4 regions of the Peribacillus sp. NPDC006672 genome follow, and region 4 is predicted to be linked to each of the others. Evidence: riboswitches for the same ligand, from Rfam matches in the RefSeq annotation. Region 4 holds a riboswitch; each other region holds the start of a gene.
The links. Region 4 has a riboswitch for thiamine pyrophosphate ahead of thiC (phosphomethylpyrimidine synthase ThiC). Riboswitches for the same ligand answer to the same signal wherever they lie in the genome.

Region 1: it holds a riboswitch for thiamine pyrophosphate, as region 4 does, so the genes downstream of both, tenA (thiaminase II) here and thiC (phosphomethylpyrimidine synthase ThiC) in region 4, are expected to answer to the same signal.
Region 2: it holds a riboswitch for thiamine pyrophosphate, as region 4 does, so the genes downstream of both, ACQKKK_RS00785 (ABC transporter substrate-binding protein) here and thiC (phosphomethylpyrimidine synthase ThiC) in region 4, are expected to answer to the same signal.
Region 3: it holds a riboswitch for thiamine pyrophosphate, as region 4 does, so the genes downstream of both, tenA (thiaminase II) here and thiC (phosphomethylpyrimidine synthase ThiC) in region 4, are expected to answer to the same signal.

Annotation. Positions count from the first base shown of each region.
Region 1 covers NZ_JBNNOR010000007.1:84,036-87,152, forward strand. The annotation lists gene ACQKKK_RS13100 (ABC transporter ATP-binding protein) at 1-429, opposite strand, end outside; gene ACQKKK_RS13105 (ECF transporter S component) at 442-1,026, opposite strand; gene tenA (thiaminase II) at 1,040-1,723, opposite strand; TPP riboswitch at 1,859-1,987, opposite strand; gene ACQKKK_RS13115 (hypothetical protein) at 2,333-2,458, shown strand; gene ACQKKK_RS13120 (IS1595 family transposase) at 2,546-3,117, shown strand, end outside.
Region 2 covers NZ_JBNNOR010000001.1:149,872-152,988, reverse strand. The annotation lists gene ACQKKK_RS00795 (ABC transporter permease) at 1-531, opposite strand, end outside; gene ACQKKK_RS00790 (thiamine-binding protein) at 528-812, opposite strand; gene ACQKKK_RS00785 (ABC transporter substrate-binding protein) at 824-1,828, opposite strand; TPP riboswitch at 1,961-2,070, opposite strand; gene ACQKKK_RS00780 (protein-glutamine gamma-glutamyltransferase) at 2,308-3,117, shown strand, end outside.
Region 3 covers NZ_JBNNOR010000002.1:127,409-130,525, reverse strand. The annotation lists gene thiD (bifunctional hydroxymethylpyrimidine kinase/phosphomethylpyrimidine kinase) at 1-544, opposite strand, end outside; gene thiW (energy coupling factor transporter S component ThiW) at 513-1,034, opposite strand; gene tenA (thiaminase II) at 1,049-1,738, opposite strand; TPP riboswitch at 1,833-1,936, opposite strand; SAM riboswitch class I at 2,096-2,200, shown strand; gene ACQKKK_RS03945 (Fur-regulated basic protein FbpA) at 2,377-2,565, shown strand; gene ACQKKK_RS03940 (aspartyl-phosphate phosphatase Spo0E family protein) at 2,810-3,004, shown strand; gene ACQKKK_RS03935 (N-acetyltransferase family protein) at 3,076-3,117, opposite strand, start outside.
Region 4 covers NZ_JBNNOR010000010.1:27,061-30,177, reverse strand. The annotation lists gene thiC (phosphomethylpyrimidine synthase ThiC) at 1-1,404, opposite strand, end outside; TPP riboswitch at 1,540-1,654, opposite strand; gene ACQKKK_RS17000 (HAD family hydrolase) at 1,770-2,558, opposite strand; gene ACQKKK_RS16995 (histidine phosphatase family protein) at 2,735-3,117, opposite strand, start outside.

The DNA of each region.
Region 1 (3,117 bases), on a different contig from region 4:
TGCCAGACGCTGTTTCATCCCGCCTGATAATATATCTATACTTGTATGGATATCCTTTAGGTTCAATCCAACTTGACGGATATGATGACGGATCCTCTCTTTCATTTCTTGTTTAGGGACGGAAAGGTTCTCAAGGACGAAAGCAATTTCCTCATCGGCAAATGGCATGCAAAACTGACTATCAGGGTCTTGAAAAACATATCCCCATGAGGAAGGGCATATCAATTCTTCCGCTTTCATCGGGACTTCGATGGAATTCGGAATCAATCCGCTTAACACTTGCAAAAGAGTCGACTTACCACATCCTGATGGTCCCAACAATAGAACTTTTTCACCTTTATCAATCGAGACGGATAGGTCCTTGAAAATCAATGACTCATCACCTGGAAATTTCATTCTTAACTTCTCAACAGAAACGATTGGTTCCATGGCCATCACCCTCTACTTTAGGTCCAGTTCTTCATAATCTTTGCTTGAAACCGGACGAACAAGATTAGTTACTCCTGTTGCTTCCAGAACTTTAACTAGATAATAAGCGGTTACACCTGCAAAGAATATAGAACCCAAGAACCTCGCTATCATGAATAACGATAAATTCCAAAGGGAGAGAGCACCTATTTCCCCGTAGGCAAAATCCATTAGTACTGATGCAAGGCAGGAAGCTATCGCAGCTAAAACGGCCACCGACATATTGAATGTTTTATATCTGAACGCCATGAATACCAGTTCAGCGAACAAACCTTGGACCACCCCATATAAGAGTACAGTCAGCCCCCATGGTGAACCCAGAAAGAATTCACCTGAAGCTGCAGCTATCTCTGCCAGAAGTGCCACACCCGGTTTCCGTAAAATCAAAAAGGCGACGGGGCCAGCTATAAACCACATTCCATAAATAAGTTGATCTAGATGTAATCCTAATGGTTTAAAGGAATAATAAATCGAACCCCAAAGGATATAAACGATTCCAAATGCTACGGAAATCACGATCGTGACTAATATATCCGTTAATTTCAATCCTTTTTTCATGTTTCAATCTCCTTTATACTTCTAGTGTTTCCTTATGCACAGGCCATGTCTCTAAACGATAAGCCATTTCCCAAAATGAGTATTCATATTGGCTGCTAAGGATAAAATGCTCCTTCATTCTTTCCTTATCTTCATCTGTTACCTTTTCAGCAATCTCATCAAGCCTCGCAATTTGTTCTTCAACCAACGAGCGGAACCACTCTCCACCGTAAGCCGCTATCCATTCTTGATAAATCGGCTCTTCCGGTTTACACTCTTGCAGCTTTTCGCCTATTTCATAATACAGCCAATAACATGGCAAGATAGCCGCAATAACATCACCTAAATGTCCAGAATATGCCGCACGATACATATGGGAAGTATAAGCATAGGCAGTCGGGGCAGGTTTGAAATTTTCCCTTTCTTCTTTGGTGATGCCTAATCTCTCAGAAAAATTTTCATGAAGCTTCAACTCCGCTTCATATGTTCCTTGTGCGTGGCCGGCAAGTCTGCTTGTTGTATGTAAATCTGTAGCTTTGACTGCTCCTAAAGCTTGAACTCTAGCAAAATGAGATAAATAATAGGCATCCTGCATGACATAAAAACGAAAACACTCTAATGGCAATGTGCCATCTCCTATTCCTGCAACAAACGGGTGATTAAAGCTAGCCTCCCAAATATGATCAACTTCCTGGCGGATTTCATCTGAAAACTTCATTTCCATTACCTCCAAATTCTATTTTTCTATGAATGATACGGGATAAAGCCTTTTATCACCCCTTTTTTTGCAAATAAAAAACCACTTTCTTTAACGTAAAGAAAGTGGTTGTACTTGAAATAATACAGAAACGTATTGTCCCAGACCCCACTTCCCTACGCTGGTATAAACCAGATCAGGTTCTAAGGGTCTTAAAGTCATACTTTAATCTCAGCTTCTCAGGTAAAATCAGCTTTTACCTATAAAGCACCCCTAGTGGTACAAATTGTATATATATTTCATTTGCCTTTATATTAACACGATAAATCCAATTGTCAAACGTATTAGATAAGTTTTCATCCTAATGCTTAAAGGCTACTAGCCTTTCAATCTTGCGAATGTCCTTCAAATGCTTTGACCAAAGGGAGTTCATTTCGTAGATTACTCTTGAATTCGACGATTTTACTTCTGATTTTGATATTTACTCGTGAGTTTGAGTGATTTACTCGTGAATTCAGCCACTTTACTCGTGAGTTTGAGTGTTTTACTCGTGAATTCGACGATTTTACTTCTAAGTTTGATGTTTACTCGTGAATTCGACGATTTTACTTCTAAGTTTGATGTTTACTCGTGAATTCAGCCACTTTACTCGTGAGTTTGAGTGTTTTACTCGTGAGTTCAGCCACTTTACTCGTGAGTTTGAGTGTTTTACTCGTGAGTTCAGCCACTTTACTCGTGAATTCTTTTATTTTCTAGGATATGTTAATTAACTCTGTTGATATTTGATTAAACCGAACAAATGTTCTATAATAAATAAAAGAACGTTTGTTCGGATGGCTTTAAATGACGTTAAGAGAATTAATAGCAGAAATAAAAAAATTAAATTCAGCAGAACAACATAGATTAAAAGAATTTTTTATCAGTTCTCTTGCGTCATTTTCAGCAAGTGAACCTGTATTTCAAGAAGTAACTGAACGAAAAAATAAAGATGGCTACACTTGTGTGCATTGTGACTCTAAACGAGTTGTGCGTTTCGGTAAGTATATGGTAAAACTCGGTCTTAAAGAGATTGAACGGCAAAGATACCGCTGTAAAAATTGCCGAAAAACTTTTACAGATGTAACCTCAACACCCCTATACCGTACTCATAAGCCTGATAAATGGTTGGATTTTATTAAATGTATGTTGGAAGGCTATTCCCTTCGTAAATCAGCAGATCTTATTGGTGAAGTTCATTATGTTACTTTGTTCTATTGGAGACACAAAGTATTGTCTGCTTTAAAACAAATGGACTTCAACACATTTTCAGGGATTGTAGAGATGGATGAAACATATTTTTTGTACTCTGAAAAGGGGAAAAGAAATATTGAAGGTCGTAAACCTCGAAAACGTGGTGGTTCTTCAAGGTTTCGGGG
Region 2 (3,117 bases), on a different contig from region 4:
TATGAACGGGATCGAGTGGGGTAGTTCCAGCTTCCAAAATAACTGGTTTTTCCCCGCTCCCATCATCTTGAAATAATGCTTAAGTTCGTAAGGTGTCTGGCGAAAACCATCCAATGAAGCAACCGCAACCGGAAAAAAACATACGAGTGAAATCACAATTAACTTAGGCAGCATGCCAAAGCCAAACCAGATCACTAAAAGCGGTGCCAAAACTATGATTGGTATATTTTGTGATAGTATGAGCAGAGGATAAACCGCGTCCTTCACACCTGGAAATAGGTGTAAGATTGCCGCAATTAATAAGCCGATACAGCTTCCAATAAGAAAACCCGATAACGAAAGCTCAGTTGTTGATATAAGGTGTCCAAAAAGATTACGGGACGACTCAATTCCTTCGATGAAAATGGCTGATGGAGCGGGAAGCAGCCATTCTTCAACCTTTAATAAGACTGTCATTGACTCCCATACTATCAGTAAACATAATAAAAGAAAGAAGGGAGCCCCCTTCTTCCAAATTCCCCTTTTGATCATGCCCGATATTTCTCCGTTAACGTATCCATCGTAATCCCGCTCGGCTGATATAGTATCTTCACTTGGGAAATGACATTCGGCGAACCTATTTCAATCATTCTTACATTCATTTTTTCTATAACCGACAGAAGCTCGGATAGCTCACCCTCCATTGTTGTTTCTAGCGGGTGAACCTCATACTTAACACCTGATTCATCAATGATCTTGATTGCTTCATCGACCAAAGGGATGACATTTTCCCCTTTAGGAATAATCTGTATACTAATTAATGAATTGGCCATTGTATTTCCTCCTATTTTGGTAAAAATTCATTGGTAAATGCCTTTTCAGGATTGAAATCACCTTCAAGAAGCTTATTTTCCGTCATCCAATCACTGTAATTCTTCCAGATTTCAAGCTTTTGTTCACCCCAACGCGGAGCATCATCCTGATACTTATCTGCAAGCCACTCCTGGCTTTTCTTCACTAGTTTTGGATCTAGATCAGGTGCAGACTTAATTAATATGTCTGCTGCATCATCAGGATTCTTAATCGCAAACTGGTACCCTTTCGAAGCTGCATGAACGAATGCTTTAACAGTTTCAGGATCCTCTTTAATCATCTTTTCATTTGTTGTCAAAACAGGCGTATAGTAATCAAGCTTATCAGAGTATTCGGTTAAGTAAACCATATTAAGCTTTTCATTTCGCAACTCAGCCTCGATACCTGTCCACCCATAATAAATCCAGGCAAAATCTATATCCCTTTTAACCGAAGTGAAAAAATCTGTGTCCCCTGTATTCACTATATCCACTTTATTTGCATCGGCATTTTCTTTCTTCATAAGTGAATCAATAACGGCCTTTTCAACTGGAGACCCCCAGCCACCATACGTTTTCCCTTCAAAATCCTTGGGAGTTTTAATTTTTTTTGCCGAAGGTGAAGCGAATCCAGAGGTATTATGCTGGATGACAGCAGCTAGCGAAACAATCGGCACGCCTTGCACGCGGGCCTGCGTAATGCCCTCCTGGTAGCTCACGCCGAATTCAGACTTCCCTGAAGCCACAAGCTTATCAGCTCCAGCTTCGCCTGGCATGATAATTTCCACATCCAGACCTTGTTCTTTGAAATATCCTTTTTCCTTGGCTACATACAATCCTGTATGGTTTGTATTCGGTGTCCAATCAAGCACGACCGATACCTTTTTTAATTCTTTATTGCCTTCTTTTTTAGATGATTCTTCTTTTTCATTAGTTCCGCCTGCCCCACATCCAGCCAAAAGGAACAACGAAGTTAACAGTGGTAAGAATTTATTCAAGCTATTATCCTCCTACACATCATATAAGATCCATATGCCGTACCATAATGGGGCGCCAGGGTCCATTCCAATACCGGTAAAAAACAAAAAACGCCCGAAGATGAATTCGGACGTTTAACATACAAAACAGATAGTCAGTAATAATATGTTCCCTCCGCTGGCATCATCCAGATCAGGTTCAAAGAGTCAGCATCTAAAGGACGCAATCTCAGCCAGCAGTACTGGCCCCCCTACATTTCTCGTACATATGAACTTTTCTCTCCCATTATATCAATTCATGGAGAAAAGGGAATACTAATTTGCTTCTTCTCATTAATTAGAAAGGTTTTCATGCCATTCCAATCATTCTCGTTTATGTGCCTGACACGTTTAAATAGTCATTTCCTTGCAGGTATTCATATAATGAGCATAACCTGTGGACATTTTTGTGTACTGGTTTTATAAACCCTTAATTTCAAAAGCAAAAGGTGGATATGATCATGATTAAGATTAATCACAAATGGTTAGATGTCAGTCACATCCAACCAGGTATAGCACCTGCTAAATCGCTTGAAATTCTCCAATTGCTGGCGGAAGATTCTAACATTTTTGAATATCGGAGCTTTGGAAACCTTAATTTCGATATACAACTGAGGCACCGAGTCATCGAGGCAGCTTTTGCGTTGGATAAAAGTGATGCAGAATTTTCCACACTTGAGGAATCGGCATCCAATAAACAATATTGGCGCCTTTCAAAGGATGGCACCTTCACACTTCAGCCAGGGATTGCCCCTCATGCTGCACTCCTGGACATTTTCTTGAATGGAACACTTTACGCTTTCGAATGCGGTACAGCGATAGTCATCACTTTTTTAAAGGCCATCTTGGATTTAATCGGCCCTAGGAATTTCGACTACCTTTTTTCAAACCTTTTTCTATATGACTGGCGCCCTCCAGAGAATATGGCTCTTCATGTTCATCAAGGAACGGATTATTTACCAGGGGATTGCCTTTACTTCAAAAACCCTGATCACGATGAGGAAACACCTGAATGGCAAGGTGAGAATGCAATATTATTAGGAGAAGACCTCCTTTATGGCCACGGAATCGGGATTACCAATTCACAAGGTATCATCGATGAACTAAATAGCAATAGAAAGCCGAATGCCACCATCTCAGCATTCCTGACAAAACATATCATTAGCTTGGATAGTTCCTACTATAGACAATTCCAACCAAATCCCTCCCGTGCAAAGCCCGTCCACGGTCTTGTCAGCCTATCTGATTTGATTGTTTCTGAAATAGGTCCG
Region 3 (3,117 bases), on a different contig from region 4:
TTGGATTTCCTGCTGCATGGCCTCCTTTAAGTAAAACGGCTCTAGGACCCAGTTCTTGAATGGAGATGCATGCCCTGTAAAAATCTTGTTTCGTTCGAATTGACAAGCCAGTAAGCACTTCCGCTTCCGGTACATTTGGGGTTACAAGTGTTGCAATCGGAAGCAAATCCATTTTTAAGGCAGAGACAGCCTTTTCGTCGAGCAAATGGTGGCCGCTTTTGGAAATCATGACAGGGTCAAGGATAACGATGGCAGGCATGAAGGTTTTAAGGGACGCAGCGACTGTTTCCACGATTTCCTTTGATCCAAGCATGCCTATTTTTACTGCATCAACAGGAATATCTTCAAAGATAGCTGCTATTTGATCTGAAATGATTGCTGTTTCAATTGGCTGTACTGAACGGACTTCCATTGTATTTTGTGCGGTTACGGCTGTGATGGCAGACATTCCAAAGACACCATGTGCAGAAAATGTTTTTAAATCCGCTTGTATTCCAGCGCCTCCCCCTGAATCAGAGCCTGCGATGGTTAATGCTGTTTTCATAAAAAATCCCCTTCATATAATTATTTTTTAGAAGTATTTTAAGTAATATGAAAGCTAAAAACGCACCTGCGAATGAACTAAGCATAAAAGCTGGTAAAAAACCAAAAAGAGCAGCTTTTTCCCCCAATAGGAGGATTGCAAGTGGATAACAGGATAGGGATCCGAGAATGCCGGTCCCAATCACTTCCCCTAGACAAGCGAATTTCAAACTTTGTGTTTTTCGATAAAGGACGGCAGCCAAAAGTGCACCGATCATGCTCCCGGGAAAGGCAAAAATTGAACCGGTACCAGACAGGTTTCTAATGATGGAAACTAAAAAAGCTTGTGTCACAGCATAAGCTGGCCCCAATAGAACGGCAGTCATGACATTTGCCAGATGCTGAATAGGAAAGACCTTTGCAAATCCTGCAGGGATGAAAATAAATGAACTGGTCAGAGTCGTTATAGCCGTGATCATGGCAGTCAACGTCATTTTCTTGATTGGATTCATCATCATGCCAATACCTACAGTGGCCAATCCTGTTCATTTTGAACCATATCCCAGAATAAATATTCATATCGGGAAGTCACCAAAAAGTGCTTTTCTAATCTCAGAAGTTCCTTCTCAGGCATACCTTCCGTCAATTCTTCCAACAAAGCGATCAGCCATTTGTGTGCTTCCCCGAATTCAGGAGATGAATAGGACCTTATCCAATCTGCGTAGCGATTGTTTTCCAATGCTGCTCCATTTTGTTCTTTTAATAGCAAACCGATTTCATAATAATCCCAAGCGCAGGGCAGGAGACAGGCGATCAAGTCTGCCAAAGTCCCATGCTGAGCTGCATTTAGCATGTAACCTGTATAGGCTAAAGTGGTAGGCGTAGGTTCTGTATCTTCCAATTCCTTGGGACTGATTCCGAATTCCGAGGCATATTGCCGATGGATATCCATTTCTACTTGAAGGGTTTCGTTTAAAATGCTGGAAAACTTTGCCATGGTTTCGGTATTATGAGCTTTGATGACACCTAAAGCAAAGAGTTTGGAATAATCAATGAGATAGATATAGTCCTGCTTCAAATAATAGGAAAATTTCTTTTCCGGAAGCGTGCCGTTTCCAATTGACTGGACAAAGGGGTGTGAATGGTTCCTTTTCCAAATTTCCTTTGCCCGTTCATGAAGTCTTTCACTGAAGGTTTCTAATTTAGTATTCTCCATTGTTCATCCTCCTTTAGAATGGATCCTCTATTTACATCCATAAAAAAAACCGCTCCTGAATACGGAACGGGGTAGATGGATAAAGTCTGCAAATAGACGATATCATCCACTTCCCTCCGCCGGTATGAGCCGGTTCAGGTTCAAAGGGTCCGGAACTAATTCCATCTCAGTCTAAAAAAGACTCCCCTAGTGGTGTGAATTGTATGTAATTACTGACATCATATCAGAAAGACGAGAAAATGCAACCCGCATTTTGAAAGGGGAAACCCATTTATGGCAAGTAAAAAGGCAGAACCAGGTAATTGACTTTTGATGTTTATTGGGATAAAATCATTTCTACATCTTTTATATATTGAATTCTTATCCAGAGAGGTGGAGGGACTTGGCCCAAAGAAACCTCGGCAGCAGACCCATTTTGGGAACTGTGCTAAATCCAACAAGCATTTGCTTGGAAGATAAGAAGAGCCGTACGGACACTGTAAGCCTCTTCTTGAATTAGAAGAGGCTTTTCTTTTTGTGGAATAACGTTTAGTGGCATACTAGAAAAGGTATATATAATTTTGTGAAATCAAACCGGTTAATACAGTTTAGCTCAACTAGAAGCGGGCTCTATGATGACTAGGAAAGGAGCCATTTACATGGCAGAATTATTTAAGAGGATTGAACAGAGGAAGGCAGTGCTTATTGAAGAGTTATTGGCCAATGGAGTATACAAAACCTCTGATGAAAGGCACCTTTATGATGCCTCGTTAAAAGTACTTGAAGATGAATATAAGATTGTAATTAATAGACCTAATAACGAGTCTCCTTCGGAATGGATGACATAGTAAGCGATAGACAATAATCTTGGAAGATGTTGTAAGCATTCGCAGTCTACACTTGTGGATGCTTTTTTTATTTATGTTTATATAGGGGATGACACAATATATACATATTTAGAGAATTAAATAGGCTTTTTGTTACATTTTAACTATAAAAGTACACATTTAATTTCTGATAAATAGTTGATTTTAACTATAAGTTTCATTATGATGAAGGTGTAAAAATATTGAATAAATGGGAGGTGGCTTGATGCTTTGCCAGAAGGTAATTGTAGAAAAAGTAGAAGAGAAGAGACAAGAAATGATCAAATTGGCGGCAATTTATGGTTTAACAAGTCTTCTAACTGTTCAAGCAAGCCAAGAATTGGATACGCTGTTGAATGCGTTAACAAATAAAAGAGATTCTGAATATTTTTCCCTTAAGAAAGTATATAGGTATTTCTAAACTCTCCATTTCGTCCTCGTTTAATTTGAAAAAGGCTACTGCTCAAGGCAATAGCTTTTAAATGAATATCTTTAATTATCGACACGTTTACCAAGTATAATCAAATCCCTTTC
Region 4 (3,117 bases):
TTTATTCGGAAGTCCCAAATGCTCTTTCGGTGTCACATAACAGAGCATGGCAGTTCCAAACCATCCAATCATGGCAGCACCAATTGCAGAAGTAATATGATCGTATCCAGGAGCAATATCCGTTGTTAACGGTCCTAAGGTATAGAATGGAGCTTCTTGACAGACTTCCAGCTGCTTATCCATATTTTCTTTAATCAAATGCATCGGTACGTGACCGGGTCCTTCCACCATGACTTGAACATCGTGCTTCCAAGCAATCTTCGTCAGTTCCCCCAGTGTTTCCAATTCAGCAAATTGGGCCTCATCGTTTGCATCTGCAATGGACCCAGGACGGAGGCCGTCACCTAATGAGAAAGAGACATCATATGCCTTCATGATTTCACAAATCTCTTCAAAGTGAGTATAGAGGAAGCTTTCTTGATGGTGGGCCAAGCACCATTGTGCCATGATGGAGCCCCCTCGTGAAACAATTCCCGTAACTCGCTTTGCTGTTAATGGGATGTACCGTAAAAGCACACCGGCGTGTATGGTGAAGTAATCGACACCTTGCTCGGCCTGCTCGATTAATGTATCCCGAAAAACATCCCAATTTAAATCTTCCGCGACTCCATTCACTTTTTCCAATGCTTGATATATCGGAACCGTCCCAACTGGCACAGGTGAATTCCTGATAATCCATTCCCGTGTCGTGTGGATATTCTTTCCTGTGGATAAATCCATTATGTTGTCGGCTCCCCATCGTGTAGCCCAAGTCATTTTCTCCACTTCATCTTCGATCGATGAACTAACAGCTGAGTTTCCTATATTCGCATTTATTTTCACATGAAAATTACGTCCGATGATCATTGGCTCACTTTCAGGATGGTTAATATTTGCCGGAATGATCGCCCTACCGCTAGCTACCTCTTCTCTTACAAACTCAGGGGTAACATTTTCCCTGATCGAAATGAACTCCATTTCTGGGGTGATGATACCTTTACGGGCATAATGAAGCTGGGTTACGTTTTTCCCTTTCATTGCACGCAATGGTTTTCTTTTCAATCCCGGAAAAATTTCGGCTTTGGATTGTGACTCCACTTTTCTATACCCATTATCTTCGGGCTTTATTTCACGTCCTTCATACTCTTCAACGTCTTCACGTTCCAGGACCCAATTGCGTCTAATCGGGGCAAGGCCTTTATGAATATCAATGGGATATTCTGAATCCGTATAGAAACCGCTTGTGTCATAAACTCTCAAAGGCGGATTCTCCTCTTCACCGAATGCACCTGTAGTAGGACTTAGCTTAATTTCACGCATAGGTACTTTAATATCAGGTCTAGATCCCTCAACATACACTTTTTTACTCCCGGCAAAATTGGACATAATTGAAACGTTCATGTCATTTACTGAATTACTCATCATGATTTCATTTCTCCTTTTTAAGTTCATTTAAAAAGGACAAAATCCAATCCATTTCGCACGAAAAAGCCGGATCTTATATTTAAGACCCGGCTAACGTTAGTATGACTACAGAAATGACCAAATGAAATGTCATTGTTTAGTAGATTCTAACTTCCCCACGCTGGTATGAACCAGATCAGGTCCTGAGGGTTAAAAAGCATAAGCGCTTCTCTCTCAGCCCAACTGTTATTGGACACCCCTAGTCTGAATAATTTAATTGATTACAGGGTAACTATATATCACCCTTTTCATTCTGTATATAATTTGAAAGTCCTAATATTTTAAGTCACCCTCTCCAAATTCGTTACTTGGAGAAGGATGACCAATTAATTTTCCAGGCTCTCAAGGATTGCGTAAAGCTCCTCTAAATGCTTGATTTCATAAGTTGGAAGCACTTCATTCCGTTCCTTATCATGGCGATTTATCCAAACCGACTTTATGCCTACCCGTGATGCTCCAAGAATATCCGTCATTAAATTATCGCCGACCATCAATACTTCATCCTTATCAAGCTCCATGATTTCCAAAGCATGCTCAAAAATGGAGGCATCCGGTTTACCTCGTCCAAAGGCTCCAGAAATGACGATTTGGTCGAAATAAGGAACTAGTTCAGGTGTTATTTCAAGTTTGGTATTTTGCAGTTCAGGAGAACCGTTCGTCAACAATAGCATTTTGTACTTCCCTTTTAATTCATCTAACACACGGAATGATTCTTCATAAATAAATGGCTTTTTACGTCTCTCGGCAGGGAAACGGTCTGCCAGTTCGAGCCCAAATGCCGGGTCATCGATCCCTAATGCCTTCAAGCCTCTCGTCCATGCTTCTTTCCGATAAGCTGGTGAAATCACGGCCATCTTCCGGAATTCATCATGATCATCCTGAAAATTTCCCCATAGACCTTCAAATGGGTTGATTCCGATCATTTGTGTAAATGCATAAGTATCGTAAGAAGAATAAAGCTCACGAGCTTCCTTCCGAACCGCTTCCTCAAACTCGTCGACATTTAAATCATATTTCTCCTTAGCCACTTCACATGTGGCCACAAAAGCCTCTTTTACACTTTTCTGATCCCATAGCAATGTATCATCTAAATCAAAAAAAACTGCCTTCACCAAAATGTCCACCTTCTATCCCTATTATTGAATTCGTAAAAATCACACTATTACAATAATAAACTACAACCAATGGAAAAAGAATAACTAATCGGAAAATGCCTGCATCTTTCTTAAGCAAAATGTTCGATGTGGCCAGACTTACTTTCTATGTTGGGAAATCCTATATTTTTGACTTATCATCTTTCGAATACATACAGCTTTCCGTTACCGGCAATCTTGAATTTTGGACCGGTGAACCCCCTTCGGATCAGCTCTTTCCTCATATAAACCATTAGGGCGGCATGACTCACGATCAGAACATCCCTTTCTCCCTTTGCAAAGACTTCATCCAATACCTTATTGATTCTTCGTTCAGCTATCTTAATTTCCGCCCTTGTCTCCTTGTTGAACAGCGAGCAGCAGCGAATCCAGATGGCCCAAAGGATAAACGGCAGCTTCACCTTCCCTTTAAGAGGGGGAGAAGGTATTTCCCGAAGCTCCTCCATCTGATGAACCGTACCTGGATAAATATGTTCAGCTGTCTTGACAGCTCTCGACATATCACTGCAATAACATTCCT